DNA from 3 places in the Labrys sp. ALF-8 genome. Region 2 is predicted to be linked to each of the others. Evidence: riboswitches for the same ligand, from Rfam matches in the RefSeq annotation. Region 2 holds a riboswitch; each other region holds the start of a gene.
What was found. A riboswitch is a leader RNA that binds a small molecule or an ion and turns the genes downstream of it on or off. The one in region 2 is predicted to bind cobalamin.
Positions count from the first base shown of each region.

Region 1 (10,470 bases), on a different replicon from region 2:
TGGCGCGGATATGGTCCGGCGTCGAACCGCAGCAGCCGCCGACGATGTTGACGAGTCCGTCGCGGGCGAAGCCTTCGATCTGGGCGGCCATCGCCTCCGGGCTTTCGTCATACTGCCCGAATTCGTTGGGCAGGCCGGCATTGGGGTAGGCGCAGACCAGCGTGTCGGCCACCTGCGAGATCTCGTCGAGGTGGGCCCGCATGGCATTGGCGCCCAGCGCGCAGTTGAGGCCGATGGTGAAGGGTCGCGCGTGCCGCACCGAATGCCAGAAGGCGGTTGGCGTCTGGCCGCTCAACGTGCGGCCGGAAAGGTCGGTGATGGTGCCGGAGATCATGACCGGCAGGCGCACGCCCTTCTCGTCGAAGACTTCCTCGGTCGCGAAGATGGCGGCCTTGGCATTGAGCGTATCGAAGATGGTCTCGATGAGGATGATGTCCGCCCCGCCATCGATGAGGCCGCGGACTTGTTCGGCATAGGCCAGGCGCAGATCGTCAAAGGAGACGGCACGATAGCCGGGATTGTTGACATCGGGAGAGATCGAGGCGGTCCGGTTCGTCGGCCCCAGTGCACCGGCGACGAAGCGCCGGCGGCCGTCCTGCCGCTCGGCCTTGGCTATTGCACGCCGGGCCAGGCGGGCGCCGTCGCGATTGAGTTCATAGACGGCCGCATGCATGCCGTAGTCGGCCTGCGCGATCGAGGTGGAGGAGAAGGTGTTGGTCTCGACGATATCGGCGCCGGCCATGGCGTAGGCATAGTGGATGGCCTCGATGGCCTCCGGCTGGGTCAGAGTGAGAAGGTCGTTGTTGCCCTTGAGATGGCACTCGCAGCCCGTGAAGCGTTCGCCCCGAAAGTGGCTTTCCTCAAAGCCGAGGCCCTGGATCTGCGTGCCCATGGCGCCGTCGAGGATGAGGATGCGCTCGCGTGCGGCGGCAGCGAGGGCGTTCCGGATCTCCTCGCCGCGGTCGATCGTGGGCAGGGCCGGAAACAGAGCGTCCACGGGAGCAGCCATGATCGGCTCCTATAATCGAATTATGATATCAAGATATCCTTATATGATGCTTACTTAGTGGGAAGGTCAAGGCATTCCTGGGCATCGGGTGTCAGGCTCTGGATTGGGGCGGCGGCCTTAACCACCACATCGGCTCATGCTGACGTGGTGAGGCCATCTTCCTTCTCGCGTGAGACCCATTTCCAGGAATGTCGGCTGGAGATCGCTATTCGGCGTTCCATCCGGTGCCCTGATTCGGGAGCGTCTCAGGCGTCGGCACGGCCTCGCCGTCGCCGACGTGACGGGCCCGCATGCGCGCGGACCTCATCCAGCAACTCGCACAGATAGGGCAGCAGCGGATTGTCTTCGGGAGAGGCGGTGAGGAGCTGGCACTTCAGTTCGAACGCCGCCGTCGCCAGGTTCGTTCCGGGCCGCAGGCTCAGCACCCAGCTGAAGAGCAGGGTGCGCGCCCGTTCCTCGGCCGTTTCCACCACCTCGTCCTGCGCGGACAGCAAGGCATTCACCACGAGGGCGTCCGGATTGAGAGGCTCGAAACCCGGCATCGTCAGGCCTCGATCTCGACGCGCCCGACCGGGCGGGTACAGCAGGCGAGCACGAACCCGGCCGCGATCTCCTCTTCCCGGATGCCGCCCTGATGGTTCATCACCGTCTCGCCCGAGAGGCGCTGCACCTTGCAGGTGCCGCAAAGGCCCATGGTGCAGCCGGTGGGCAGGTTGAGGCCGGCGGAACGGGCTAGCTGGAGGATGGTCTCCTGGCTGGAGGAGGGAACTTCCATGCCGGAGCGCGTAAATGCGACGCTGCCCTCGCATATCTCGTCCGCACCGATCGCGGCCGCCGCCTCGTCCGTTTCGGGCGGATGGAAACTCTCCTCGTGGTAGCGGCGCATGTCGTAGCCATTGGCTTCGAGCATGTCCTTGACCGCTGCCATGAAAGGGGCAGGCCCGCAGCAGAACACTTCACGCTCGCGAAAATCCGGCGCGATGAGACGCAGCGCGGGGGCATTGAGGCGTCCACGAAATCCCGTCCACACTTCACCCGGATCCGCTTCCTCGACGATCCAGGCGAGGCGCAGCTGCCGCATGCCGGCGGCGAGGCGTTCCAGTTCATGTCGGAAGATGATCTCGGAAGGGCGACGCGCGCAATTGACGAAGGCGATGTCGGCCGCCTTGCCCTGGTCGGCCGCAAAGCGGGTCATCGATATCATCGGCGTGATGCCGGAACCTGCCGAGATGAAGAGATATTTCTCCGCCGGATGGCGGTGGAAGGTGAACTGGCCGAGAGGCCCGTAGGCCTTCAGCCGGGCGCCGGGCTTGAGGTTGTCTAACATCCAGCGGGTGCCGATGCTGGTTGCCTGCGCCTTGGCGGTGACGCTGATGGACAGCGGGCGCGAGGGACTGGAGGAAAGCGTATAGGTACGCAACACCGGTCCATCCAGCGCCGGAATTTCCAGCGTTATGAACTGGCCCGGCTCGTAGCGGAACCAGCCCTCCTCGGAAGCGCGGAAGGTGAAGGTCGCGACGTCACGGCCTTCGCTGACGACCGAGACGCATTCGAGCTGCTGGTCCCTGTCGTTCCAGGGCTGGGTTTGGTCGAGATGCTTGAACATGGAATCCTGAGCTTTCACGCTCCCCGGAGGGAGGGGCGACACGAGGTCTCGAAGATTGGGAACGCCGCGGCGGGTTTCATCGCGGGCGATGTCGCCCGGCCGTGGATTCTAGCCCTCTCCGGACGGTGAGGGCGCCTCTGCGCTCACGCCACGCTGCGCAGGCGTACCGCGTCGCCCCCCAGAGAGGCTTCCATCGCGTTGCGGTACCATTCGACGAACTGCATCACGCCGCCCTCGTGATCCGGCGCGTAGGGGCCGGGTTCGTAGGCGGGCGAGGCGACGCCGCGCTGGTTTTCCTCGACAATCTGCCGGTCCTGGTCGTTGGTCATGGTCCAGACATGGGTGAGTTCGTCGATCGTATAGTCGACGCCCTCCACAGCATCCTTGTGGACCAGCCATTTGGTGGTGACCTGCGTCTCCCGCGGGCCGATCGGAAGAACGCGGAAGCTCACGGCGTGGTCGCCCAGCACGTGGTTCCAGGTCGTGGGATAGTGGAAGAGCAGCAGCGTACCGATATTGCCTTCCTCGATCGAGCCGCTCAGCGGCCGGCTGACGGCAGGCCGCCCCGACATCGTGTAGCTGACGGCGTTGCGAAGCAGCGGCATGCGGGCCGTGCGATACTGGCCGCTCTGCGAGATCCGGAAGAGGGAGGGCAGTCCCGCTTCCTCGCAGCGGTCCCAGTGGGCAGCGATGAGTGGATCGTCCTGTGCGCCCTGCACCCCGCTGACGGTCGGCGCTTCAGGGAAGGTGCGGCACAGTTCCGGGTGGTTGCCGGCACAGTGATAGCATTCGCGATTGTTCTCCCACACCAGCTTCCAGTTGCCCTTCTCGACGATCGTGCTTTCGAAGGCGACCTTCGCATCCTTCAGCCGGTGGGGCGCCAGATAGGGCATAGCAAGGGCGCGCAACCCCTCGAAGTCCGGTGCGTCCTTGGCGAGGCAGATCCAGACATAGCCGCCGACGGTCTCGCAATGAACGGGCTTCAGGCCATATTGCTTGGCATCGAAATCGGCGCCCATGTCGCGTGCGAACAGCAGCCGACCGTCGAGCTCGTAGGTCCATTGATGGTAGGGGCAGACGAGCTTGGCCACCGTGCCGCGCTCCGCCGAGCACAGGCGGGAGCCGCGGTGGCGGCAGGAATTGTGGAAGGCGCGGATGGATCCATCATTGGCCCTCAGCACGATGACGGGATAGTCGCCGACCTGGAGGGTGATGTAGCTCCCCGGCTTGCCTAGTTCGCAATCATGGCCGGCGAACAGCCATTCGCGATACCAGATGTGCTGCATGTCGAGATTGAAGAACTCGGGGTCGGTATAGAACTTGCCGTCCAGCGTCGTGCCGGGGCGGTGGCCGCGAAGGCGGCCGAGCATGTCCTGATGCGCATTCATGTCAAAATCCCACGTGACCATCTGTGCGTTGGATGGACAACGGTGGGATTGGAAGGCGGATGGGGTCTTTGCCTCAGGCATCGAAGTCCCATCATCCATCCGGAACGCCCGCCGCGATCCATCGGTTTGGCTTCGAGGCTGGTTTCCGGGCTCAGGAGCGGCCTTGCGGGCCTGGTCTCGGCGCCTTCCCGGATCGTTCCCGATCCAGTGGCAGTTGCCAGACCAACTCCTCTACCGTTGCGGGGGCAGCGCCGGAATTTCCGCCGGCTTCCCAATTATCCAGTCCTCCTCCCAGGCAGGACCGGCACCACGAATGAGGTCAGACTACATGGAGTCGTGGGGCGTACTAGAGGCGAAGCGACATCGGCTGGCGGGATCGGGACATTGCTGTCGGGAGAGCAAGCGCCGCCTGCACCCAGGCACGCCGGGGGCTCGCACGCGGCGAGGGGCGCATGGCTCGGCTGCATTTCCAGGAAACCGTAGGCAGCGCGAGCAATAAGGTCTAGATGATGCGCCACCATGGGCAGTTTGGAATTGCCCTGATCTCGCAATGAACCGGAGTTCCCCTCCATGCCTGCCGATTCAGCTTCGAACGCCACTTATCCTCATGTGCCCCTTTTCCCACTCGGGGTCGATGAGACGCCCTACCGAAAGCTGACGGACCAGGGCGTGCGGGTCGAGAAGATCGGCGACAGGGAGATCCTGCAGGTCGATGGCGAGGCGATGCGGCTGCTTGCCGAGCAGGCCTTCACGGACATCAACCATCTGCTGCGGCCGGGCCATCTTCAGCAACTGCGCAATATCCTCGAGGATCCCGAGGCGACGGACAATGACCGCTTCGTCGCCTACGACCTGCTGAAGAACGCCAATATCGCCGCCGGCGGCGTGCTGCCCATGTGCCAGGACACCGGCACGGCCATCGTGATGGCCAAGAAGGGCCGCAAGGTTTGGACCGACGGCGAGGACGAGGGGGCCATCGCCCAGGGCATTCGCGATGCCTATGAGAAGAAGAATCTCCGCTATTCGCAACTCGCCCCGCTCTCCATGTTCGAGGAGAAGAATACCAAGACCAACCTCCCGGCGCAGATCGACATCTCGGCCGAGGGGGAGGAAGCCTACAAGTTTCTCTTCGTCGCCAAGGGCGGCGGTTCGGCCAACAAGACCTTCCTCTACCAGGCGACGCCCTCCATCCTGTCGAAGGACCGCCTGATCGCCTTCCTGAAGGAGAAGATCCTGACGCTCGGCACGGCCGCCTGCCCGCCTTATCACCTGGCCGTGGTGATTGGGGGGACTTCTGCGGAACTGACCCTCAAGGCCGTCAAGCTCGCTTCGGCGCGCTACCTCGATACCCTGCCCACGCAGGGGTCCGAACTCGGACATGCCTTCCGCGACCTCGAACTGGAGCAGGAGGTGCACAGGCTCACCCAGTCGCTGGGCGTGGGTGCACAGTTTGGCGGCAAATATTTCTGCCACGACGTGCGGGTCATCCGCCTGCCGCGCCACGGGGCGAGCCTGCCCATCGGCCTCGGCGTTTCCTGCTCCGCGGACCGGCAGGCGATGGGCAAGATCACGCGGGACGGCATCTTCCTGGAGGAACTCGAGCATAACCCCGCTCGCTTCCTGCCCGAGATCGACGAGAGCAAGCTGGGGGGAGCGGTGGTCAAGATCGACCTCAACCAGCCCATGCCGAAGATCCTGGAGACGCTGTCGCAATATCCGGTGAAGACTCGCGTGTCGCTCACCGGGCCGATCATCGTGGCGCGCGATCTCGCCCACGCCAAATTGCGCGAGCGCCTGGAAGCGGGGGGAGGGCTGCCCGACTACATCAAGAATCACCCCGTCTACTATGCCGGCCCGGCGAAGACGCCGGTGGGCTACGCCTCGGGTTCCTTCGGTCCCACGACGGCAGGGCGCATGGATAGCTACGTCGATCAGTTCCAGGCGGCGGGCGGCTCGATGATCATGCTCGCCAAGGGCAACCGCTCCGCGCAGGTGCGCGAAGCCTGCGCCAAGCATGGTGGCTTCTACCTCGGCTCGATCGGCGGTCCGGCGGCGCGCCTGGCCCAGGACTGCATCAAGAAGGTCGAGGTGCTCGAATATCCCGAACTCGGCATGGAGGCCGTCTGGCGCATCGAGGTCGAGGACTTCCCCGCCTTCATCGTGATCGACGACAAGGGCAACGACTTCTTCAAGGAGCTCAATCTGGGCTGAACCGAAGCCGTTTCCGGCTGGCAGGAGACCCCTTCCGCATGCGGAGGGGGTTTTCTTTTGTCGGTGGGCGATGTGTCCCTTCAGTCAGGCGACGACCGGGCACGACCTTCGCCCGATCGTCACAATGGATGTCTATAAGGGTGAACGTATTCGACTTTGCTACTTATAGTATATGTTGCATGTGTTATATATGCCACAGGCGTTGGCGAAGCGTAAATGTGTCAGAAGCATGACATAGCTTGTCATTGTTATCTATCGCCCAATGTAAGAGACCTCTCATATCGCAGCGCAGCGAAGGATCTTCGTCTGGCGCTTCAAAGCTAAATTCTGCGCTCTGCAGCGCCGAAGCCTTTGTCATAACTTGTATACCGGTGACGGATTCAAGGTATTGGTGCGATTGACTGTGAGGATTCTTATGAAAAACAAATCACTTCTGCTTGGTGCTATTGCGGCTCTCGCGTCCGTCACTGCTGCTTCGGCTGCCGATCTTCCCATGACCAAGGGCGAGGCGGTCGAATATGTGAAGGTCTGCTCCGCCTTCGGCCCCGGCTTCTTCTATATTCCCGGTAGCGATACCTGCCTCCAGATCAGCGGCCAAGTCCGCGCTGACTACTGGTTTCAGTCGACCCCGGATCATATCGCGAACAAGCGTAACATCAACCAGACCCAGTTCCGTACCAATGCCCGCATCCGCTTCGATGCGCGCACCCAGACGGACTACGGCCTGCTGCGCTCCTTCTTCGAACTCCAGGCCGAATCGAATGCCGGCACGGCCCCGCCCTATGGTTCGACCACGGGCGTGCATGATACGTTCACCGTTCGCCAGGCCTATCTGCAGTTCGGGGGTCTGACCGCCGGCTTCGCATGGTCGCCCTACGCCTTCTACGATCCCAAATACCAGGCCGAGTTCTTCGCGCCCTATTTCGGTGAGCAGGGCCGCCGCAACCTGATCAGCTACACCGCCCAGTTCGACAAGGCCTTCGCCACGCTGTCGATCGAAGACAATCGCGATCACCGTGCGGGCACCACCTACGGCAACACCTCCACGGTGCTCGTCAACGGCATCAACATCAACACTGCCGGCGGCTCGCAGGTGCCCGACATCGTCGGTGTGATCGGCTACGACGACAACAAAACTGGCTGGGGCCGTTTCCAGGTCATGGGGGCGCTGCATCAGAACCGTTCTGCGCTCGCTCAGTACGGCACGACGTGGGGGTATTCGGTCGGTGCGGCTGGTAACGTGAACTTCCCGATTCTCGCTGGTGCTTATATCGCCGCTGAAGGCAGCTATGCAGACGGAGCGGTGAAGTATCTCGGCGTGGGCGGTTCCCAGCCGAACGGCACCTTCGCTGGCAACAGCGTCTTGGGATTTGGAGGCTCCGATGCCTATGTTTCCACGGCTGCTCCGTTTGATCTCGACCGGGCCAAGGGCTGGACGGTGCAGGCTGAAGCGGGCTTGAACGTCACCAAACAACTCCAGGCCGTGCTTTTCGGCGGTTATCTCAAATATGAAGCTCCTAGCATTGCGACCAGCACTACGGCTGACTTCCGGTATTATGTCGTCGGCGGCCAGGTGAACTATACCGTGGTCAAAGGCTTCATTGCCGGCGCGGAAGTCTGGTACCAGAACAAGAATCCGGGCGGTTCGCTGGCGACGCAGTCTCCTCAGAGCACCGTCGACAGCGTCGGTGCCGGTGTGCGCCTTCGCCGCACCTTCTGAACCAGCCTGATCTCCAGCATCAAGCAGGCGCCGCGTCACCCGACGCGGCGTTTTGCTCTTGGAGCGGCGGCGAGCAAGTTCGAACGTGATGCCTGGTGCCCCGAGACGTCAGCGGAAGGCATTGTCTCGCTGCAGGTTAAGGGACCTGATCTTGCGATGCAGGGTGGCGCGGCTGATGCCCAGCAGCCTTGCCGCTTCGCTGACATTGCCCTGGGCCTGCGCGAGTGCGCCTATGAGCACGTTCCTGGTTGCCGCCGCAAAGCTCGCATCGTCCACGCTGTCGCTAAGGACGTCGCCGATGCTCGTCCCCCTTTCCAGGGCGTCCTCGTCGATATTCAGCAGTATCCGGGCTGATCGCGTGGCCCCGACAATCCTTCGGTCCGTGTCCATTGCCAGCAGGGGGACGGAGGAGACGAAGCCGTCCGGCCTCGAGGGCAGGGTGAGTATGAGATAGCGGGCGTAGAGATCGCGAAAGCAGGCAGCTTCTATGCGGCTGGCCGTGTCCTGGACGGCGGCCATCACCAGCGGCAGCAGGCGTCCCTCCGGATCGGGCCGGAAGGAGGAGACGTCGAGGGCGCCCGCGAGGCGTCCGACGGCATCGAACAGGGGAGACACCGTGCAGGTGAGGTGTCCGTAACGGCGCCTGAAATGCTGGTCGCGATGCACCGTGACGGCCCGCTCCTCGGCCAGACAGGTGCCGACGCCGTTGGTTCCCTCGATTTCCTCGCTCCACATGGCACCGGTCCACAGGCTCCAGTGCCGGCATCCCCATTCGTCTGCCTCGGTGACGCGCCGCGCGATAACCGCGCCGTGGAGATCGGCCATCAGCACCGCATAGCCCACGCTCTCGACAAGGCGATGCAACCTGTCGAGTTCGGGGTCGGCGACACGCATCAGGCGCCCGGCCTGATCACGGGCGTAACGCAATTCGAAATTGCTCAGCACGGTCGGAGCAACGGCCTGCTCCGGATCGAGGTGGTGGTCGACGAGGCATCGGCGCCAGGACGCGGCGATGCCGAGGGATTCCTCTGGTTTGCCCAGTACCGCGAACACGCGTTCCGCATGCTGCGACGACGGCAAGCTGCTCATCTGACGTCCTCCCCACGGCCGCTTCTACGAGCGGATCACGACCTTGGTACGTTCAGCATGTACAAAATCCAACGCATCTTCCGGATCGTCAAGTTTATTGCGATGCAACATGATGCGGCACTGTCACACCTGTCGCGATACTGCGACAGTTTGTTGTATGGCGCCAACTTCCTGCTTCGCGCCGCCTCCTAATTTCTTGCCCGGTAGCGATGCCGTTCGCAATCTCCTTGCGATGAGTTCGACAGAAACTCAATGTGAGGAGACGCCGCATGATGACCCGTGCATTTTCGCGCGCGGAGGAGTGCTGATGAAAGCACTTCGGTTCCATGCAAGACGCGATCTGAGGATCGACAGCATTGCCTCGCCGGGTGCGCTCGGCCCGAACGACGTCCTGGTGCGCAACAGCTTCGTTGGCATCTGCGGCACCGATCTCCACGAGTATGCCGCCGGTCCCATCTTCATCCCGGTCGAGCCGCATCCTGTCACGGGGCAGCATGGGCCGCAGGTACTCGGGCATGAATATAGCGGCCGCGTCGTTGAGGTCGGCGAGGCGGTTACGAGTGTCAGGCCGGGGGATCGCGTTTCCATCCAGCCGCTGATAGCCCCGCAGAACGATTTCTACCGGCGCCGCGGCTACGCGCAACTCGCCGATGGGCTGGCATTGGTCGGCCTGAGCTGGCCCTGGGGCGGCATGGCCGAGCAATCGGTCGTGCCGGAGGAGAACCTCGCCCGCCTTCCCGACGCCGTCTCGGACGAGCAGGGGGCCATGATCGAGCCGGCCGCAGTCGCGGTCCACGCCGTCGACAAGGGACGCGTCGCCGCCGGCAATTCGGTGCTCGTCACCGGGGCCGGGCCCATCGGTGCGCTCGTCTGCCTGGCGGCCAGCGCCGCCGGGGCCACGACGATCCTGGTTTCCGAACCCAATCCTGCGAGACGCGAGCGCGTCATGCAGCTTGGCTGCGTGACCGAAGCCTTCGACCCCGCTTCGCCGTCGGCCGCGGCCGCCATCGCCGCGCATACGGAGGGTGGCCATGGCGTCGACGTCGCCATCGAGTGCGTCGGCAACGATGCCGCCCTCGCCACCTGCATCGGCCTCGTGCGCAAGCGTGGCACCATCGTGCAGGTGGGACTGCTGGTGAAGCCAGGGCTTGTCGACGTCTCGGCCCTGGTCACCAAGGACATCACCCTCGAAGGCAGCTGGTGCTACGAGACCACGATGTGGCCGCGCGTCATCGGCCTGGTCGCATCCGGCAAGCTGCCGGTCGAGCGGGCGATCTCCGCGCGCATCGGGCTCGACGACGCGGTGCGCCACGGCTTCGAAGTGCTCACGGCGCCCAACGCCGCGGCGCTCAAGATCCTCATCCAGACGAATGTCTAGAACCGGCCTGCTTCAGGGAGAGCCTCATCATGCAACTCAATCGGACTGACCTGCTGCGGGCCTACCGCA
Region 1 covers NZ_AP048538.1:1,704,402-1,714,871, reverse strand. The annotation lists gene metH (methionine synthase) at 1-1,009, opposite strand, end outside; gene AC6H34_RS28185 (hypothetical protein) at 1,255-1,551, opposite strand; gene AC6H34_RS28180 (FAD-binding oxidoreductase) at 1,554-2,615, opposite strand; gene AC6H34_RS28175 (aromatic ring-hydroxylating oxygenase subunit alpha) at 2,759-4,003, opposite strand; cobalamin riboswitch at 4,123-4,330, opposite strand; gene AC6H34_RS28170 (fumarate hydratase) at 4,574-6,214, shown strand; gene AC6H34_RS28165 (porin) at 6,630-7,934, shown strand; gene AC6H34_RS28160 (GAF domain-containing protein) at 8,043-9,023, opposite strand; gene AC6H34_RS28155 (2,3-butanediol dehydrogenase) at 9,331-10,401, shown strand; gene AC6H34_RS28150 (thiamine pyrophosphate-dependent dehydrogenase E1 component subunit alpha) at 10,431-10,470, shown strand, end outside.
Region 1: it holds a riboswitch for cobalamin, as region 2 does, so the genes downstream of both, AC6H34_RS28175 (aromatic ring-hydroxylating oxygenase subunit alpha) here and bluB (5,6-dimethylbenzimidazole synthase) in region 2, are expected to answer to the same signal.

Region 2 (10,470 bases):
GACTGGCAGGTCGCCGCCCTTCCCACCGACCTGCTCGATCGCCGCGTCGAGATCACGGGCCCTGTCGATCGCAAGATGATCGTCAATGCGCTGAATTCCGGCGCCAAGGTCTTCATGGCCGACTTCGAGGACGCAAACTCGCCCACCTGGTCGAACTGTCTCGACGGCCAGATCAATCTCAGGGATCGCTGGGCCGGGAAGATCGATTTCACCGATGCCACCACGGGCAAGGCCTATGCGCTCAAGCCCAATCCGGCCGTGCTGATCGTGCGCCCTCGCGGCTGGCATCTCGAAGAAGCCCATGTGACGCTGGACGGGGAGCCGCTGTCCGGGTCGCTCTTCGATTTCGGCCTCTATTTCTTCCACAATGCAAAGGCGCAGCTCGCACAGGGTTCCGGGCCTTATTTCTATATTCCCAAGCTCGAGAGCCATCTTGAGGCAAGGCTGTGGAACGACGTCTTCCTCCTGGCCCAGGAGAGCCTCGGCGTGTCGAAGGGCACCATCAAGGCGACCATCTTGATCGAGACCTTGCCCGCCGCCTTCGAGATGGACGAGATCCTCTACGAACTGCGCGACCACATCGCCGGCCTCAACTGCGGGCGCTGGGACTACATCTTCTCCTTCATCAAGAAGCTCGCCAAGAACCAGGCCTATATCCTGCCGGATCGCAGCCAGGTGGTGATGGGCAAGGCCTTTCTGCGGGCCTACAGCCTGTTGCTGATCAAGACCTGCCATCGGCGCGGCGCCTTCGCCATGGGCGGCATGGCGGCGCAGATCCCGATCAAGAACAATCCGGCCGCCAACGAGGCCGCCTTCGCCAAGGTCAAGGCCGACAAGGAGCGCGAGGCCGGCGATGGACATGACGGCACCTGGGTCGCCCATCCCGATCTCGTGCCGGTGGCGATGGAAGTGTTCGACCGCCTGATGCCGCAGGCCAACCAGCTCGACAAGAAGCGCGAGGACGTTCAGGTCGGCAAGGCCGAGCTCTTGGAAGTGCACCAGGGGACCCGCACCGCCGAGGGCCTGCGCGACAATGTCCGCGTCGGCGTCCAGTATATGGAGGCTTGGCTGCGCGGGCGCGGCGCGGTGCCTATCTACAACCTGATGGAGGATGCGGCCACGGCCGAGATCTCGCGAGCCCAGATCTGGCAGTTCGTCAAATATGGCGTGACGCTGGAAGGTGGCATCGCGGTGACGCCGGCATGGTTCGAAGGCGTGTTCGAGGAAGAGATGCAGCGCGTGCGCGGCGAGGTCGGCGATGCCGCCTTCTCGGGTGGCCGTTTCCCCGATGCCGTGAAGCTGTTCAAACAGCTCTCGCTGGCACCCGAATTCGCCGACTTCCTCACCCTGCCCGCCTACCAGATGATCGTGTGACCGGATTGCTCGTCCGCTGCCTGCGACGACGCAGGCAGCGGCCGCAGTGCATCGGCCTTCTGTTCGAAGCACCAGTGCCGATCCGCCGCCCGAGCGACGCCCCTCCGCCGACATTTCGCTTGCGCCATCCGGCGTTCCAGCCAAACTCCCCGCAAATGGACAGGAATCAGCCGACCCGACTGTCCTTGCGCGGAGCACCCATGTCGATGTCATCGCCCAATCCCCATTACAGCGGCGACGCCTCCCTCGGCGTGGGACAGATCGTGAGTGACGCCTTCAACACCGGCGTCAAGAGCTATCTCGCGCTCTTCTTTCTCAACCTGCCTATTCTGATCGCCGCCGTCGCCGCCTTCGGCTCGGGCTCCCAATCGATATTTTCCGAGGACGGCGCCGCCATGGAACAGATGATCCGTGAGAACACGGGTCGCTTCATCGCGCTGGAGGTCGTGATCTTCGTCATCTCCATCGTCTGTTCCTGTGCAATGATCCGCATCCTCCTTGATCGCTATGTCGGTGCCCCTGTCTCCGACAGGGAAGCCGCCGTAACCGGCGCGAAGAGGGCGCTGCCTGCCATCGGATTGCTCCTCATCTTCGTGTTCGCCTATGTCGTCATCGCCTTCGTGCTCGTCCTGATTGCAGCCTTCCTGCAGGCCGTGATCGGCATCCTCGCCCCCATCGCGGCGCTCGGCGTGGCGCTCCTCTGCCTCTACCTGATCTTTCCCTATGTCCTGTCGGGCATCGTCTGCATCACGGAGGAACTCGGCCCCATCGAATCCCTCAGCCGCAGCAAATACCTGACCGACGGCTATCGCTGGCCGCTTCTGGGACTGACCTTCGTGGCGCTCCTGATCATGGCCGTTTACCAGGGCATCGTTCTCGGTCTCGACTATGCTCTCGCCCCTGCGGCCTTCGGCCGGACGATCCTGCTCGTCTTCGTGGCGCTGATCTATCCGCTGCTGGGCGGCTGGGTAATCGGCCTGTTCGTGATTGCTGCTCACCGCCTGCGAGCTCTCAAGGATGGCGCGATGTCGCGGCGGATGCTGTCGAACGTGTTCGAGTGACGCGGCGGCGCAGCCTCGTCATCACGGCCGTGGGTCGTCGGCCCGTACGGTGGTCAGCCGGCGCTTGAGGCGCACGATGGCTTCCTTCTGCAAATCGCTCGCCATGCCCTCGGCGTTGGCGACCTTCGAGAGCATGCCGATGAACTCCAGCCGCTCGTCCATCGTGAGATGGCTTGCGAGCAGCGGTGCGAGGTCGTCGGCAACGGGCGAGAAAACACGTCCGCGATCAGTCAATTGCCAAGCCGCCTCGAACATCGCCTGGCGATCCTCGATGCCCAGGGGATCGGCCATCAGATCATAGATGACGTTCTTCTCGGCGGCCGTCAGCGGAGCGCCCGTGCGCACGAGCTGGATCATCAGCACCACGCCGGCAAGACGTACGTCCTGGATCTGGTGCAGTGACCGACGGGCGAGCGCGCCCGGATCAGGCGAATCGGGGTCCTTGTTCAGGGGGCGAGCGGGAGCGTCACGCCGGCCCGCGGCATCGCGCGCCTGTATCTTCCCATTGCGCCGGATGAGCCAATAAAGACCACCGGCGCCTGCGGCTATGGCCAGGAAGAAGACACCACGCGGAACCTGCAGCAGCAGAAGGCTCATCAGCACAAGGGCAGCGATCCAGCCCGCCCATTTACGCACGAAGTCCATGATGCCGCCTTCAGCCCCGACTCGCCCTTTCAGGACATTCCGCGGGGGGAAGGCCGTACAGGCCCGTCTTCCATGCCCTGCCGCATCAAAGCGAGCAAGGGCTCATTTGCCCCAGCCTGCCCCCAGCCCTCGAAGTTCAGTACATCTTCAGGCGGGAGCCGCCTGCGCCACCCCTTCACTTCGAGTTCGGGGCGGACATAGGCCTCATGCACATAGCCAAGGCAGAGATAGGCAATGGGAATCACCCGGTCGGGAATACCCAGCATGGCACGCAGCTTGGCGGGGTCGATGATACTGACCCAGCCTACGCCGATCCCCTCGGCCCGCGCCGCCAGCCAGATGTTCTGGACGGCGCAGACGGTGGAATAGCTGTCCATGGCCTTGTCGTGGGTGCGCCCCAGCACGACCGGCCCGGCACGATCCGGATCGCAGGTGATGCACAGATTGACCGGTGCCTCGACGATGCCCTCCAGCTTGAGCGCGCGATAAGACGCCTGCCGCTCCGCCGGGAACATGGCCGCCGCTTCCTCATTGGCCTCCCGGAACAGCGCCTGCACCTTGCGCCGGGTCGCGAGGCTGCGCAGCACCACGAAATTCCAGGGCTGCATGAAGCCGACCGACGGCGCATGGTGTCCCGCGAGCAGGATGCGTGCGAGCACCTCGTCCGGCACCGGCTCGGGGCTGAACTGGCTGCGCGTGTCGCGCCGCGTATAGATGGCACGGTAGACGGCGTCCCGTTCGGCCGAAGAGAACGGCCCGCAAGCCGCAAGGGCCTGGCTGTTGTCCATCGAGTGTCCCCTGACGATGGCAATCCCCGCGCCGTCCGCGCACGGGAACCTATCGCCTCCGGCCGGTCTTCTGACTCGGGATCATCCCGCCCGGACGCCTTCCCCGCGATGGCGAGTGGCATCTGCCCGACCGGTCCCCCTCACAGCGTTGGGCACGTCGCGGCTTGGAACCGCGTTCCCGATTCTCCCGCCAGGCGGGCACCGAAGGTCACGGGGATGTAGCATGGAGCAGCGAGAGCGGAAAGTGCCGGCCTACTCGGCCAGCACGCGTGTCGAGGGGAAGATCACTTCCACCAGGGTTCCCGCATTCTTCGTCGACTGTATGGCGAAGGTGGCACGATTGGCTTCCACCAGCGCCTTGGTAAGCGGCAGGCCGAGGCCGGTGCCTCCCAGCGTCGTGGAGGCCACCTGGCGGAACGGCTCCATGGCGATGGCAAGTTCGCGTTCGGTCATGCCGACACCGGTGTCGCGCACCCGCAGCACCGCTTCCCCCCGTTCGGAAAGCGTGGTCGAAATGATCGCCTGGCCGCCGGCCTGGGTGAACTTGATCGAGTTCGACAGGAGGTTCAGCACGATCTGGCGCATGCTGCGCCCATCGGCCACGACATTGGGCAGGCCGCTGGTGAGGGCCATGCGTATGATGATGCGATCTCGCGCTGCCTGCGGCTGCATCAGGCTCACCGATTGCTGCACGACCTCGTTGAGGTTCACGCTCGAAAAGGTGAGGTCGAGCTTGCCGGCCTCGATCTTGGAGAGATCCAGGAGATCGTTGACCAGGCTGATGACGTGCTCGCCCGAGGTGTGGATGTCGCGGGCGTAGGAACGATAGCGCTCGTTGCCCATGGGGCCGAAACGCTCCTCCATCATCACCTCCGCGAAGCCGATGATGGCATTGAGGGGCGTGCGCACCTCATGGGAGATCTTCGCAAGGAAGTCGGACTTCTGCGAGGAAGCCTCCTCCGCCTGCCGCTTGGCCGCCGTCAGTTCTCCTTCCGCCTTCTTGAAGGAGGTAACGTCGCGGAGCACGGCGCAGAAACGCCTGCCGTCGTCGCCGAGCCGCCCGATCGTCATGAACAGCGGCACGGAACCGCCCTGCCGAACGCGCCCGACAACCTCGCGGCCATCGTTGAGGAGACTCGCCACGCCGTTCGATCGCAGGCTGTCCAGATAGTCATAGGCAGCCCGATGGCTCTCCGGCGCAAAAAGCAGGAGCAGATCCTTGCCCACGATCTCGCGCTGTTCATAACCGAACAGAGCTTCCGCGCTGCGGTTGATGCTGACGATGCGCCCTTCCCGGTCCAGGATCACCACCCCGTCGGTCGCGGTATCGAGCACGGCCTGGAGCTCCTCGGCGCGGCGCTCGGCAAAGCGCAGCTTCTCGGTGCTGGCCTCTCCGAGCGGGCGACGCACCGAGATCAGCAGCGCACTCTCGCCGTCCCAATGCGTGGTCTGCACGCGGCCGTCCACGGTGATGGTTTCGCCGGAAGCCGTCTTCAGCAGCACGCCGGAACCAGCCTCCTCGCCATTGGCGACAGGAGCGGCGCCGGCGAAGACGCGGTCCAGCCCACCATCGTGGCGGATTGCGTCGACATCGGGATAGCCGAGCAGTTCGAGCATGGTGCGGTTGGCGAATTGCAACTCCTCGCCACGGGCGATGAAGATGCCGATCGGCAGGCGATCGATCAGCGCCACGGGCACCTTGTCGAGGCGGCCCAGCCTGATCGAGCGCTCCGTATCCGCTTCCGCCGCATCGGAAGCAGCCGCCTCCTCGCGCCAGCGGACCTCGTCGTCCATGTCGAGCGGCAGCAAGGGCTCCCGCTCGGGCAGGCCGGCCCGCGCAGGCCCATCGGCCTTCGGCGCCTCGGCCTTGATTGCCTCGGCCTTGATTGTTTCGGCCTTGGGCGTCTCGGCCCTGGGAGCCTCGGCATCGCGCGGCCTGGAAATCTCGGATCTGGCGGGCTCGGCCTTGGGGGAGCGCGGCTCTCCTTCGATCCGCGCGCCGAGGGCCTTGGCGATCTCGTGGAAGGCAATGCGCTCGGTCGGCGTCAAGCTGTGCCGGTCCGGGCCGTGACGATCCTGGTTCTGGCGATCCTGGTTCTGACGATCCTGCCCGCCTCGCTCGCCACCCGCCTTGCTCGGCAGGCGCACCACATTGCTCTCGGCGGCCCGCTGCACCGGGCGAGCAGGCTGGACAGGCGGCGGCGCAACTGGCTCGGCCGGCGTTGCGGCGGCGGCAATTCCTGCCTCGTCCTCGTCGGCGGGATCCGCTTCCTGCCAGACGATCGAGGCGGCCGGCCGAGGCGCCGGCTCGATGGAGACGGATATCGGCCTGGGAAGTCCTGCGACGCCGAACCCCTTGAAGCCCTGGAAGCGCCCCTCGACCCCGGTCGTGGGTGACGCGCTCAGCGTGAGCGGAATCTCCTGGCCATTGGCTCGATCCGGCCAAAGCAGCGTAAGGCCCGTCCAGGTGCGACGACCGGCCAGGGCTTCCGATATCGCGGTGCTTTCCGCGAGACCTGCGGCAGCCGCGATCTCCTCGAAGCGCCGGCCAGCCCAATCGGCGGCTGCGTGGCCCAATACCCCTGCAAGCTCCGGCGAAACCGCAAGGAAGCGCCCGCCGGCATCGGTCTGGAAAGTGAAGCGGACAGCCTTGCTGCGGACCGGGATCGATGCCGCCGGTGCCGGTCGCGCGGATTCCACTTGGCGTGGACCAGGCCTCACGAGCTCGGCGATCGCGGGCGCCGGTGCATCCTCGATCGCAGCGGCAGGCTTTTCTCCATCGAGATCGACCCAGCTCCAGGCCCCGCTCTGCTCATAGGGCTTGGTCAGCCCGGCATCCTCCGCCGCAGGAAGCGGCGGCAGGGTTTCGGGCACGGAAGGTGGTGCCCAACCTTGTTGCCGGCGGCCGCGACGCGGGAGATCGAGAGATTGCACGAGAAGGCCGAGAAACCCCTCGGGACCGTCGAAGGAGCGGCAGGCGCAGGAAAGCGCATCGAGAGCGCCCATGCCCGGCGGGCGCAGGCGTTCGAGCCGCATCGCTCCCGGGCGCGGCAGCTTGCGGGCGATGGCCGCGATCTGCGGCGCCAAGGCCACCAGCGCGGCGTTGGACTGCTGGCGGGTAACGTCCGCGGGCGAAAGGCCCAGGCTCTCGGCACCGGAGCGATTCGCCCACACAAGCGAGCGCCCGTCGAGATGCCAGACGAAGGCCGGACGAGGATCGTCCATCAGCGCCTGAAGACGCCGATCGGCAAGCAGTGCGGTACGCAACATTGCCTCGATCATGCCGAACCCTGAAACCTGCGGAAATGACTAACAAAGTATGAATACAGATGGAAAACAAAACGGTAAATCACCAGCCATCCTCCATCCCCCGCTGATCTGGGGCATGGTTAAAAGCGCGAGGCTGCGCTATCGTCCGCTCGACCCGCCGGGTCCGTGGAGGATGATGACATGACAACCAAACCGCCCAATTTCGAGATTCCCTCCGAAATGCGCGAAATGGCCGAGAAAAGCGTCGACCAGGCTCGGAAGGCTTTCGACGGCTTCATGGGCGCGGCCTACAAGGCAGCCGGCACCATCGAGGGCGCTACGGACACGCTGCAGGCCGGAGGCAAGGACATCGGGCGCAAGGCCCTGACCTATGCCGAGCAGAATGTGGCGGCCGCCCTCGAATTCGCGTCCAGCCTCGTGAAGGCCAAGGACCCGCAGCAGGTGCTGCAGTTGCAGAGCGACTTCATCAAGAGCCAGCTCCAGGCCTTCGGAGAGCAGGCCAAGGATATCGGCGCCTCGGCGAGCAAGCTTGCCTCGGACGTTGCCAAGCCTCAGAAGTAAAGGCATTCGCAAAGCTTGCAAGACATGGCTGAAGCGCAGCCCTGTCTTGCAGCGAGAGCATATCTCGCCCGATTTTGGCCAAGTTTATTTTCCGTAGCGGAAACCCTATCGCACGAAATCGCCGAAACGGCCCGTGTTTCCATCGGGACTGTACGTCCATACCTTTTGCGGCGCAATATTCCACCGGTTCACGGCTGAAACATGCCGGTTCAGTTCCTGCTTAGTGATCGCTTTGGACGGCTCTTCACGGCCAAAATCCGGGGAAAACGAGCTATTATCCGACGATTGTGCAGTGCAACAATGATATTGCGTCGCACAAGTGCATTTGCTATAAAAGGAGGCAGCTGAGGTTGCCTTTGTTGCAGCGCGTTGAGCCGCAGGCCCCTCCAAGTATCGCCAGGCCTACAGGCCCATATTTCCCGTTGTCCCAAGGAGCTTCCCATGGTTGCCGCCAAGAACAAGTCTGAAACCGAACTGGCCTTCGAGAATCTGTCCAAGCTGGAAGTCCCCGCTTCCGTGCGTGACTTCGCCGAAAAGGGCGCTGCCCAGGCGAAGGAGACCTACACCAAGATCAAGGCTGCGACCGACGAAGCTTCCAACGCGTTCGAGACCACCTACAGCACGGCCACCAAGGGCGTTTCGACCCTCGGCCTCAAGGTGCTGGAGAATGCGCGCGCCAACACCAATGCTACCTTCGACCATGCCATCGCCCTGTTCGGCGTGAAGACCTTCTCCGACGCGATCGAACTCAACACCGCCTTCCTGCGCAAGCAGGCCGAAACCGTTACGGCCCAGACCAAGGAATTCGGCGAGCTCGCCCAGAAGGTTGCCAACGAGACCGCCGCCCCGGTCAAGGCCCAGGTCGAGAAGACTTTCAAGAGCGTCGCCTGAGTTTTTCAGCACGTCTTGATATTTAGGCGAGGCCCGGGGTTCGCCCCGGGCCTTTTTATCGTGGGACAGCTCGAAATTTCGAGCAACTCCGCACTTGAAAATGCGGAACGATCCCGCTAAACGCATCCCCAGATGCAGTTGTAGCTCAGTTGGTTAGAGCGTCGGATTGTGGCTCCGAAGGTCGGTGGTTCGAGTCCACCCAACTGTACCATCACAAAGCATTGATATTGCTTTGTTTTCTGTGCCACAGATCTGTAGCCCATGCTCAGGTTTCACAGAAATGTCTCGGCGCTCGATTTCTTCGCCGAATGATTTGCCAAGAGCTCATCTTCCCCGGCAGGCCCGCAGCACCGACCTGCCACCGGGGTTTCATCCCGCGGCGATCGAGCCTCTGCCGTCCTGATCCGGTATCATTTGTTGGATCGCCGCAAGATGCAGATTTCGACCTGCTTCACGGTGGCAGGCCGGCAGCGCCACCGTAGGGCCAGTCTGGCCTGGAGCTTCTGCGAGCGCAGTTGCTCCCACATGAGCCAAGAGCAAAGCGCGTTTAGGTAGAAACGCCGCTGTTCTCTAACTCTTTGTTTTTCGACGCGTCCTTTTGCGTTCTGCCGATTCCGTAAAAATGCAAAGCGCTCTAAAGAACCGTGTCAGTCGATTTCCAGTGAAACCGCCGGATGCAGCTTCTTGAGATTGGGCAGGGACTTGTGCTGCCACGGAATCTCGGAACTGCCGCGCACGACCAGCGCCACCCCCGGCTGCTTCCGCACCTCGATGGTGAATTTTGCCAGCAGGTTGATGCCCGAGGAATTGAGGAATTCAAGACCCGTCAGGTCGAGCGTGATCGTCTGCGGCGCAGTCGCCAGGATCTCGGTCATCAGGCTCATGATCGGAGCATAGGCATCCGTTCCCGACAGCCGCATCATGCCTTCGAAGTGGATGATGCTGTCTTCGGCCCAGACCCGGTATTCGTCCGACTTGATCTCTAAATTAGGCGTCATGCTTTCACTGCTGCGACTGGATGAGGGGAATGGCGGCGAAGGTTTCGACATGAACGCGCCGGCCGTCGTCGACGGGATTGAATATCCAAGCAAGCCGGGCGCCATAGTCGCTCATCAGCGTCAGCAGCCCAAGGCCGGAAGTCGAAGCCTCCGGATCGGCTGCATTGGCCTCGATGCGTTCGATCAGGAGGTCGCCGGGATCACCGACGGTGATCTCTGCCAGCAGGGCCTGGAACGATGTGGCCACCTCGGTGCTGACGACGTTTGAAACCTTCACCTTGAAGCTGTCGACGTCCATCGCCGCCTCGACCCTGATCTCGCCGGGCTCGCGGAACTTTACCGAGTTCTCGATCAACTCGTTGACGACGTAGCCGATATTGTGCCGGACCTCGCGGTAGTCGTGGCGCGAGGCATGAAACGGCAGTGCGAACAGGTCGGCTATGAAGTCCGACGTCGTCGCACAATGATGCCATCTCAAGTCAAGGGGGCCGTCGAACAGCCTGACGCGGCTGACGCTTTCGTTCATGCCGATTACGATCTCTGCCGGTCCGTAAAGTGTGGTCATAACGTTACCTATGCCTCATGACAAGGAGCGTGATGTCGTCGTGAATCTTGGTGCTGCCGATATGCGTCATCAGGTCCTTGACGATCCCGTCCTTTATTTCCTCGGCGCTCGAGCCGTAACGCTCACGCGCGCTCTCGATAAGACGATCCAAGCCGAACAACTCGCCTTTCGCGCCCTCTGCCTCGGTCACGCCATCCGTATGCAGCACGACGACGTCGCCGCTCCCGAAGGGTATGCTGACAGTCGCCACGAAAGGCCGGATGTCCTTTTCGAGTCCGATCGGCAATCCCAGGTCGATCGTATCGATGCGTTCGACT
Region 2 covers NZ_AP048537.1:3,575,689-3,586,158, reverse strand. The annotation lists gene aceB (malate synthase A) at 1-1,374, shown strand, start outside; gene AC6H34_RS16455 (hypothetical protein) at 1,575-2,435, shown strand; gene AC6H34_RS16450 (tellurite resistance TerB family protein) at 2,457-3,080, opposite strand; gene bluB (5,6-dimethylbenzimidazole synthase) at 3,110-3,868, opposite strand; cobalamin riboswitch at 3,912-4,089, opposite strand; gene AC6H34_RS16440 (PAS domain-containing sensor histidine kinase) at 4,121-7,138, opposite strand; gene AC6H34_RS16435 (phasin) at 7,319-7,699, shown strand; gene AC6H34_RS16430 (phasin) at 8,141-8,590, shown strand; tRNA gene AC6H34_RS16425 (tRNA-His) at 8,725-8,801, shown strand; gene AC6H34_RS16420 (slr1659 superfamily regulator) at 9,238-9,588, opposite strand; gene AC6H34_RS16415 (slr1658 superfamily regulator) at 9,593-10,153, opposite strand; gene AC6H34_RS16410 (SpoIIE family protein phosphatase) at 10,158-10,470, opposite strand, start outside.

Region 3 (10,470 bases), 310 kb from region 2:
GATCTCGACCTTGCCCACTGTGACATGGGCGGTGCAGTTGAGCGGCTCCATTGGGGCATGGGCGAGATGGGGCGCCTGGTAGAGGGCATCCACCCGCTTGCCGGCCTTGAGCCCGGCATCGACATCGCCGTTCGTCAGGGCGGTGACGGCCGGTCCGTCCAGTGCAGCGATGTAATCGGCGTCGAACTGCTTGGAGGTGGTCTCCGCCGCGGGTCCTTCGTCCCAGACGATCGGCAGATTTGTCAGCGCTTCCTTGGCACGCCAGAACCTGTCAGCCACCACGGCGACGCCGCCTTCGATCGGCACCACTGCAATGATGCCGCGACGGCTCCGGATAGCATTCTCGTCATAGGATTTGACCTTGCCGCCGAAGACCGGGCAGGTGGCGGCCGCGGCGTAGACCATGCCCGGCACGCGGATGTCGATGCCGAACCTGGCGGCTCCGGTGAGCTTGGGCGGAGTATCGAGTCGCGCCACTGGCTTGCCGATGAGCGTGTACTGGTCAGGAGTCTTGATCGGTGGATCGTTGGGCAGCGAGATGCCGGCGGCCTCCCCCGCCAGTTCTCCAAAGCCCAGGTTCCTGCCGCTCGCCTGGTGCAGCACCTTGCCCGCGTCGGCATGGCAGCTCTCGGGCGGAACGCTCCAGCGTGCCGCCGCAGCGCGCACCAAGCGCTCACGGGCGTTGGCGCCGGCCGCCTGCAGGAATTCGCGCGAGCGCCTCACGGCACCGGATCCGCCGGTGCCCATGCGTCTGTAGACGCTGTTCTCCCGCAGGTTCCGGCTGGCCGAGGCATATTCGGCCTTCACCTTGGCCCAGTCGCAGCCCAGTTCTTCCGCGACGATCATCGGCAGCGCGGTGAAGATACCCTCGCCCATTTCCGATTGGGCGACGCGGATGATCACGGTGTCGTCGGGCTCGATCATGATCCAGGCGTTGATTTCCCGGCCGGTCCTGGTCTCGTCCCAGGGCTGGTCGGCGACGACGAATGCGTCGGCAGCATCGGGAATGATGCCGCCGATCATCAGGCCGCCGGCGGTGGAGAGCGAGATCGCGAGGAAGCGGCGGCGATCGAGGACCGCGAGCCTCTTGTCGATGGCGTTCATGATCTCATCCCTTCGTCATGGCGGCGGCGCGATGGATGGCGGCGCGGATGCGGGGATAGGTGCCGCAGCGGCAGATATTGGTGATGCCGTTGTCGATGTCGTCGTCGCTGGGGTGGGGCATATCCTGCAGGAAGGCCACAGTGGCCATGATCTGCCCGGACTGGCAATATCCGCATTGCGGCACGTCCTCGGCCAGCCAGGCTTGCTGAACGGGATGTCCGCCATCGGGTGACAGGCCTTCGATCGTGGTGATCTTCGATCCTTCGACATCGCGGACCTGCGTCTGGCAGGAACGGATTGCGGCTCCGTCGACATGCACCGTGCAGGCGCCGCACTGGGCTATTCCGCAACCGAACTTCGTGCCGGTGAGGCCGAGTTCGTCGCGCAGTACCCACAGGAGAGGAGTCTCGGGCTCAATATCGAGCTGATGGGGGATATTATTGACGGTAAGGGCAACCATGGGCAGGCCTTTCAGCGGCTTATGCACGGCAGAAGGCCAGGCCCATCGGCGTCGGCCTACTGTTGGGCGATTGCAAGAAAGCCAGCTTAGCAGCAATCACGGCGGCCGGATGAAGGGTCACGGAGACGTGAGTCATCGTGACCAGGCGTGCAGAGACCCGTAATTCCAAGTGCAAAAGCACTATTCGAGGCGATCGGCACCCGGGCCGCTGGCCGGCATCACGGCTTGAGGAGTATTCTGCTGTAGCCTAGCGCATCGCCCGCGATGGCCACCAGCACGCCGATGGATACCAGGGTCAGCCCCACCAGAAAGATGCGTACGATGCGGCGGTAGATCGGCTCATCGAGAGAGGACACGGACAGCATTCCGGCCATCGACCAGATCTGGAAGGAGATGCCGATGGCGATGAGGAGGACGGCGAGGAGATCCTCGGGTATCCATGCGCCGGGCTGAGAAGCCCAGTTGTTCAGAAAGCCGAGCGAAAAGGCCAGGACCACGCCGATGGCCGTGACCGAGCCGTTGCGGAAGGTCGCATCGATCTTCGGGGCCGGCTGGGTCGGGGGTGTCGGCGGGGGCGAAGGGGTCTCGTCGGCCATGGTAGCCTCGCAGGATCAAGCCGGGGCTTTATGCCGGATTTTGAGGCAGTTTTGGAAGCGGGAACATTGACAAGCTTCGTCACACGGCCCTTATGTCATCTGCGAACGGTCTCTCGTCGAGAGAGAAGAGGGAATGCGGTGCGGGGCGGGTCTTGATCCTTCTCCAAAGCCGCGGCTGCCCCCGCAACTGTAAGCGGCGAGCGCTCTGCCATGAAGCCACTGGGTGACCGGGAAGGCGGCAGCGCGCGGTGAGCCGCGAGCCAGGAGACCTGCCGTTCGCATCGAGATCACCGGTCCGGGCGGGGCGCCGCGGCCACCGGTTTCCGTTTTGGGAGCGTCTCCACTGCCGCTTCCCGCGCCCCAGAGCCGTTTCGGCGGCATGAATGGGGCCGATGCAAGAAACTCCACTGCCAGTCCTTGTGCATGTCTGCGTGACCTGCCGTCGCGAGGGTGACGACCCCGAGGCGCCGCGCCAGGGAGCGAGGCTGCATGGTGCGCTCGCCGGCCTGCTACCCGACGGCATGAAACTCCAGCCCGTCGAGTGTCTCGGCAACTGCCGGCGTTCCTGCACGGTGGCGCTGTCGGCGCCGGGTACCTGGACCTATGTCTTCGGCGATCTCACCGCCGAGAGCGGAATCGATGTCGTCACCGGTGCCCGGCTCCTCGCCCACTCGGCGGACGGCCTGATGCCCTGGCGCGGCCGCCCCGAACCCTTCAAGCGCAGCATGATCGCGCGCATACCTCCCATCCCATCTCTCAAGGAAGCCGCCGAATGACCGCGCAAATGAAGGCAGAAACTGCCAAAGTTCCCTGCACCATCGTCACAGGCTTCCTCGGAGCCGGCAAGACGACGCTGATCCGCAACCTCCTCGCCACTGCCAATGGCCGCAGGCTCGCCCTGATCGTCAACGAATTCGGCGACGTCGGCGTCGACGGTGACATCCTCAAGTCCTGCGGCATCGAAAGCTGTCCGGAGGACGCCATCGTCGAACTCGCCAATGGCTGCATCTGCTGCACGGTGGCGGATGATTTCGTCCCGGCGCTGGAAACCCTGCTCGCCCGTCCCGACGCACCTGAGCATATCGTGATCGAGACCTCGGGCCTCGCGCTGCCGAAGCCGCTGGTGAAGGCCTTCAACTGGCCGGCGATCCGCTCCCGCGTCACGGTCGACGGCGTGATCGCCGTGGTGGATGGCGCCGCCGTCGCGGCGGGCCGGTTTGCGGACGATCCCGAGGAATTGAAGCGTCAGGCCGAGGGTGATGCTTCACTCGATCACGACAATCCGCTGGAGGAAGTCTATGAGGACCAGCTTCTGTGCGCGGACCTCGTGGTGCTGAACAAGGCCGACCTGATGTCCGCAGGCGAAGCGGACAGCGTCGAGAAGGATATCGAGAAGACCGTGCCGCGCGCCGTCAAGGTGGTGCGCACCTCCGAGGGGCGGATCGACGCCGCCGTGCTGCTGGGCCTCGGTGCTGCTGCGGAGAGCGATCTCGACGGACGCCCTTCTCACCACGACCACGAGGAGGAGCACGACCATGACGATTTCGATACCTTCGTGCTGGATCTGCCCGCGGTGGCCGATGCCGATGCGCTGGTGACCAGGCTGAGGGCTGCCGCCGACACGCACGACATCCTGCGCATCAAGGGTTTCGTCGCCGTCGAGGGCAAGCCGATGCGCCTCCTGCTCCAGGGTGTCGGCACGCGCTTCTCCCAGCATTTCGATCGTGCCTGGGCACCTGGCGAGGCCCGCGCCAGCCGTCTCGTCATCATCGGCGAGAAGGGCATCGACCAGGCAGCCATCCGCAAGACCCTGGAGCACTGATGCACCTGCTGCCGGCAGATACGCGCTCGCTCGACGCCAGTGAGGCCGCCATCGATCTGGGCCAGGCGCCCGGTGAGATCGTGTTCGCCTCGCTTACGGACAGCGATCTCGCACTGGCGGCAGCCTCCGGCCTCGATCAATTGCGTCTCGCGCCGCTGCAGAAACTGCGCCACCCCATGTCGGTGGATCTCTATGTCGAGAACACGGCGCGGCATGCGAAGGCGATCCTGGTGCGGTTGCTCGGCGGAATGGACTACTGGCGCTATGGCATCGAGGAACTGGCATCCGCCGCGCGCACCCATGGGATCGCGCTCGCCCTCATCCCTGGCGATGCAAGGCCCGATGGCAGGCTCGCGGCGCTCTCGACCGTTCCGGCCGCCGCGCTGGAGCGGCTGGATCGCTACTGGCGCGAAGGGGGGGCAGCGAATGCGAGGGCGTCGCTGCTGTATGCGGCAAGGCTGGGCGGGCTGGATTTCGGCGAGCCGGAGGAGCCGGTAGCGGTGCCGAAGTATGGGGTGCTGGGAGCGGGAAGCTCCTGTGCGGCTCCCGGAAACGAAGGCCCCGCTGGGAAGGAAGAGGCGGACATGAGGTCCGCGCTCCCAGCCGCCATCGTCTTCTACCGCTCCATCCTTCTCTCCGACGACATCGCGCCCATCACGGTCCTCGCGCAAGCGCTTCGCGCCAGGGGCCTGGCACCCACCGCTTTCTATGTCGGTTCCCTCAAGGATGCCGAAACCGCAGCCTGGATGCGACAGCAGCTCCTCGCATCGAAGCCCGCCGTCGTCCTCAATGCCACCGCCTTTTCCGCCCTCGACGACGATGGCAGCTCCCCGCTCGATGCTGCCGGCTGTCCGGTGCTGCAGGTCGTCACGTCGTCGTCCGGCGAGGAAGCCTGGGAAGGCTCCAGCCGTGGTCTTTCGGCAAGCGATCTCGCCATGCATGTCGCCTTGCCCGAGCTCGACGGCCGCCTGCTCGCCGGCGTGATTTCCTTCAAGGCCGAAAGGCAGGATGGCGCCTTCTCGCGTCTCGCGCATGAGCCGCATCGCGAGCGTGTCGAAGCTGTCGCCGCCAAGGCGGCGGCCTGGGCCCGGCTTGCAGCCAAGCCGCGGGACCAGCGCCGGTTGGCCCTGGTGCTTTCCAACTATCCGGGCTTGGATGGCCGCATTGCCCATGCCGTGGGCCTGGATGCACCGGCTTCCACGCTGGCGATCCTCGATCGGCTGGCGGCCGAAGGCTACGCGGTCGTGGATCGGCCCAGGGACGAGGCGGACCTGCTGTGGAGGCTTTCGGGAGATTGCCAGCCGGAGACCCGCGGCCGGAGGGAACTGTCCCTTCCGCTCGCGCGCTATTCCGCCTGGTTCCAAACCCTGCCGCCCTCCATTCGCGAGAAGCTCCTTGCCCACTGGGGAGAACCCGCCGCCGATCCTCTCTGCAATGACGGGGCCTTCGCCTTCGCGTGCCTCGCCTGCGGCCATGTCGCCGTCGCGATCCAGCCGGACCGGGGCTCGGCGCTCGACCGGAAGGGCGATCATCATTCGCCCGACCTGCCGCCGCGCCACGCCTATCTCGCCTTCTATCTCTGGCTCCGAGAGAGTTTCGGCATCGATGCCATGATCCATCTTGGTACGCACGGCACGCTGGAATGGTTGCCCGGAAAGGCGGCGGCCCTCTCGGCGAGGTGTTTTCCCGAACTCGCGGCGGGTCACCTGCCGGTGCTCTATCCCTTCATCGTCAACAATCCCGGCGAAGCGGCGCAGGCCAAGCGCCGGCTGGGAGCCGTGACCATCGGTCATCTCACGCCGCCCTTGCGCGAAGCGGGGCTGTCGGGCGCGGCGATCGAGGTCGAGCGCCTGATCGACGAATGTGCCAGCGCCGATGGACTCGATGGCCGCCGGATGGGGTACCTCCGGCGCGAGATCATCGAGAAGGCGCAGGAAAGCGGCCTCATCGCCGAATGCGGCATCGCGCCCGGTCTCGGCGAGGAGGAGACGCTTGCCCGCCTCGACGCCTTCCTGTGCGACGTGAAGGAACTGCAGATCCGCGACGGCCTGCACGTCTTCGGGAGGGCGCCGGCGGAGGCGGGGCATCTGCTCGACGTGCTTGCTGCGGCCAGCGGCGAGGCCGAGCGTGGCGTGCTGGCGGCCCGGCTGGAGACCTGCGGGGAAGGCGAGATGGCCGGCCTGATCGATGGCCTCGACGGGCACTTCGTCCGTCCGGGACCCTCCGGGGCTCCGACACGCGGCCGCGCCGACGTGCTGCCCACCGGCCGCAATCTCACCACGCTCGATCCGCGCTCGATCCCGACCCGCGCTGCCTACGCGATTGGATCGCGTGCGGCCGATGTGCTGGTGCAACGCTACCTGCAGGATCATGGCGAGCATCCGCGACGCATCGTGCTCGACCTTTGGGGCTCGGCTACGATGCGCACCGGCGGCGACGATCTCGCCCAGGCGCTGGCGCTGCTCGGCGTCAAGCCGGCATGGGACAACGGCTCCAATCGTGTCTCCGGCTTCGAAGTTCTTCCCCAGGCAAGGCTGAGCAGGCCGCGCGTCGACGTTACGTTGCGCATTTCCGGCCTTTTCCGCGATGTCTTCGCCCAGCAGATCACGCTTTTCGACGAGGCGGTGCGGGCCGTCGCGGCGCTCGACGAGAGCGCCGGCTGGAACCCGCTTGCCGAGGCCACCAGGGCGAGTGGCGAGCGGCCGCTGCGCATCTTCGGCGCGGCGCCGTCGGCCTATGGAGCCGGCATCACCGACCGCATCGCTCGCGGCGCCTGGGAGACTCGCGCCGATCTCGGCCGCGACTATCTCGCTGCCAGCGCCCACGCCTATGGCGCCGGCTTGGATGGTGATGCCGCACCCGCCGATTTCGCCGAACGCGTGGCCAGCGCCGACGCCCATGTTCACGGCCAGGACCATCGAGAGATCGACATTCTGGACGATGTCACCTTCGCCGCCCATCAGGGTGGATTTGCCGCCGCGCTGGAAGCGCTCGGCGCGAAGGCGGCGCTCTATCACGCCGACCTGACCAATCCGCAGGCGCCGAAGCTGCGAAGCCTCGGCGAGGAGGTCGGACGCCTCGTGCATGGACGCGCGGCCAGCCGGCGCTGGATCGACGGCATGATGGCGCATGGCTATGCCGGTGCCGCCGAGATGGCGAATGCCATGGATTCGCTCTTCGCCTTTTCAGCGACCGCCGGCGTCGTCTCCAACGCCGCCTACGACCGCATGCACGAAGCCTATGTCGAGGACGAGGAGGTCAGCGCCTTCCTCGAAAGGAGCAATCCTGCCGCCGGGCGGGCGATCCGGTCGCGACTCGCCGAGGCGATCCGTCGCGGCCTGTGGCAGCCCCGGCGCAACTCGGCCAGCCGGCTCCTGGACGATGCGGCATGAGCGGGGTCAGGAAAGGCTGGTGTCCCGGCGCCCTCAAGCCGATGCGGACCGGCGACGGGCTGCTCGTGCGCGTGAGGCTGACGGGGGGGCTTCTGTCTCCTGAACTGGCGGTCGCGCTTGCGCAGGCGGCGCGGGACTATGGCAACGGACTGTTCGACCTTTCCGCACGCGCCAATCTGCAGTTGCGCGGCGTGGGGGACGAGACCCTGCAGCCGCTGCTGGACCGTTTGTCCGAACTCGGCGTGCTGGATGAGAGTGCGGCAGCGGAGCAAGTGCGCAACGTGCTCGCAGGCCCGCTGGCGGGGCTCGACGACACGGCGCTGATCGATGTCGGGCCGCTGGTCCGCGAACTGGAGGCGCGCCTGACACGGGACGAGCGCTTCCACGTGCTGCCGGCCAAGTTCGGGTTCCTGGTGGATGGCCGCGGCGCGCTCTCATTGGACGGAGTGGAGGCTGATGTCGGATTGAGGGCAGTGAGCGCACAGGCGTTCATGCTGACGGCTGGCGCTGCCGATCTCGGTACCGTTTGGAGGGACGAGGCCGTCGAGGCAGCGCTGGGACTTGCGGAGCATTTCCTCAGCCTGCGTCAACCCGACGAACGCCGCATGCGGGACCTGTTGAAGCGGCTGCAGCGAGACGCGCAGGGCAATCCTCTGCCTTTTCTTGAAGGGGACAGGGGCAAGGGCCCGGACGTATCGGTGGATGGCACCGCCCGTTTCCCGCATCGGCATGGCCACGGTCCCGACGTCACACGTTCAATCCCTGGACCCATTCCCTCTCCAGGTCCGGAAGGGAGACTCGCGGGCAGGTACGATACCTTCTTTGCCGCTGCCGCTCCCTTCGGCCGTCTCGATGCGACCCAGCTCGAAGGCCTTGCGTGCCTTGCCGAGGCCCATGAGCTCCAGCTCCGCCTGACACCCTGGCGCGTCATCCTGCTGGCGGGGCACAGTGCCGTTCCGCTGCCCGAACTTGGGGACAATGTTGCTTCCCTTGGTCTCGTCACCGATCCCATGGACCCTCGCCTCGCGATCGCTGCTTGCCCGGGCAGTCCTTCTTGTCTATCCGGCGAGGCGTCGGCGCAGGTCGACGCGGCGAGACTCGCGCCGGCACTGGCGCCGCTCATCCGGGCCGGTGCTTCGGTGCACGTTTCGGGCTGTGCCAAGGGATGCGCCCGTCGGACCCCGGCTTCGATCATGCTGGTGGGGAAAGCAGGCCGTTATGCCCTTGCTTTCGACGCCGATAGCAAGGTTGCCAGCCCATGGCCGGCGATGGAAGTAGACGAAATAGCGGCGTTCCTGGCCAAGAACCCGCAACAGAAGAGCCTCAAGAGCAAGAGCCATGTCTGAACGCGACTATATCCGTGACGGTGCCGAGATCTACCGCCGATCCTTCGCGATGATCCGGTCCGAAAGCGACCTCTCGCGCTTCACGGCGGAGCAGGCTCCTGTGGTCGTGAGGATCATCCATGCCTGCGGCATGGTGGAGGTCGCCGCCGATGTCGATATGTCGGCTGACCTGGTGTCGAGCGCCCGCGCGGCCCTGCGAGCCGGCGCGCCGATCCTGTGCGATTCCAAGATGGTCGCCAACGGCGTCACCCGCGCCCGCCTGCCGGTCGACAATGCGGTGATCTGCACGCTGGACGATCCGCGCACGCCCGAACTCGCCCGCCAGATCGGCAATACGCGGACGGCGGCGGCCATGGAACTGTGGCGCGAGCGCCTCGGCGGCGCGGTGGTCGCCATCGGCAACGCGCCGACGGCGCTCTACCACCTGATGGACATGATCGACAAGGGCGCTCCCAGGCCGGCGGCCATCCTCGGTGTTCCCGTCGGTTTCGTGGGTGCGGCCGAATCCAAGGATGACCTGCGCGCCTGGGGACGGGTGCCTTGGCTCATCGTGAAGGGGCGTAAGGGAGGCAGCGCCATGACGGCGGCGGCCATCAACGCATTGGCGAGCGAAATCGAATGAGTGCCGGTCGTCTCTACGGTGTCGGCGTGGGCCCTGGCGATCCCGAACTGATGACGCTCAAGGCGGCGCGGCTGCTGCGTTCTGCCCCGGTCGTCGCCTACTTCTGCAAGCAGGGCCATCGGGGCCATGGCCGCACCATCGTGGAAGGTTTCCTTGCGGATGGCGTGATCGAGGAGCAACTCGCCTATCCGATGACGACCGAGGTGGCAGCTTCGGACCCGGCCTATCATACTGCATTGAAGGGTTTTTACGACAGCTCAGCCGCGCGCCTTGCCGCCCATCTCGACGCCGGGCGCGATGTCGTGGTGGTGTCGGAAGGGGATCCTTTCTTCTACGGCTCCTTCATGCCGATCTTCCACCGCCTTGCCCCGTCCTACGAGACCGAGGTGGTCGCCGGTGTTTCCGGCATGGCGGGCTGCTGGACGAGGGCCGGTACGCCGATCACCTATGGCGACGATATCCTCACCGTGCTGCCGGCTACGCTCGGACGCGAGGCGCTGAAGCGCCATCTCGAACTTGCGGACGCAGCGGTCATCATGAAGCTTGGCCGCCACTTCGCCAAGGTGCGCCAGGTGCTGGAGGAACTCGGCCTTGCCGCCCGCACAGTCTATGTCGAGCGCGGCACGATGGCGGGCGAGAAGATATTGCCGCTGCCGCCTGCCGATTTTGACGGCGCGCCCTATTTCGCAATGCTGCTGGTACCGGGACAGGGGCGCCTGCTGTGAGGAGAGCGCCTGCAAATCCGCCTCCGCAGGGGGAGAGGGGATGTTCTAAATGACCGGCCGCGTGATGATCATCGGCCTTGGGCCTGGGCCTGCCAAATGGGTGACGCCGGAGGCGAGCGCGCTGCTGGAAGAGGCCACCGACATTGTCGGCTACGGGCCCTATGTGGACCGTGTGCCGCCGAGCCGCGCTGTGCGCCATGCGAGCGACAATCGGGTCGAGATCGATCGGGCGCGTCACGCGCTCGAACTGGCGGCGGGCGGTGCGCGGGTTGCGGTCGTCTCGGGCGGCGATCCCGGTGTCTTCGCCATGGCTGCGGCGGTCTTCGAGGCGGTCGATGCCGGTGAGCGCAGCTGGCGCGACCTCGATATCGTGGTGGCGCCAGGCGTGACTGCGGTCCTGGCC
Region 3 covers NZ_AP048537.1:3,268,458-3,278,927, forward strand. The annotation lists gene AC6H34_RS15060 (xanthine dehydrogenase family protein molybdopterin-binding subunit) at 1-1,104, opposite strand, end outside; gene AC6H34_RS15065 ((2Fe-2S)-binding protein) at 1,109-1,564, opposite strand; gene AC6H34_RS15070 (hypothetical protein) at 1,783-2,160, opposite strand; cobalamin riboswitch at 2,250-2,451, shown strand; gene AC6H34_RS15075 (DUF1636 family protein) at 2,553-2,936, shown strand; gene cobW (cobalamin biosynthesis protein CobW) at 2,945-3,982, shown strand; gene cobN (cobaltochelatase subunit CobN) at 3,982-7,374, shown strand; gene cobG (precorrin-3B synthase) at 7,371-8,720, shown strand; gene AC6H34_RS15095 (precorrin-8X methylmutase) at 8,713-9,342, shown strand; gene AC6H34_RS15100 (precorrin-2 C(20)-methyltransferase) at 9,339-10,067, shown strand; gene cobJ (precorrin-3B C(17)-methyltransferase) at 10,117-10,470, shown strand, end outside.
Region 3: it holds a riboswitch for cobalamin, as region 2 does, so the genes downstream of both, AC6H34_RS15075 (DUF1636 family protein) here and bluB (5,6-dimethylbenzimidazole synthase) in region 2, are expected to answer to the same signal.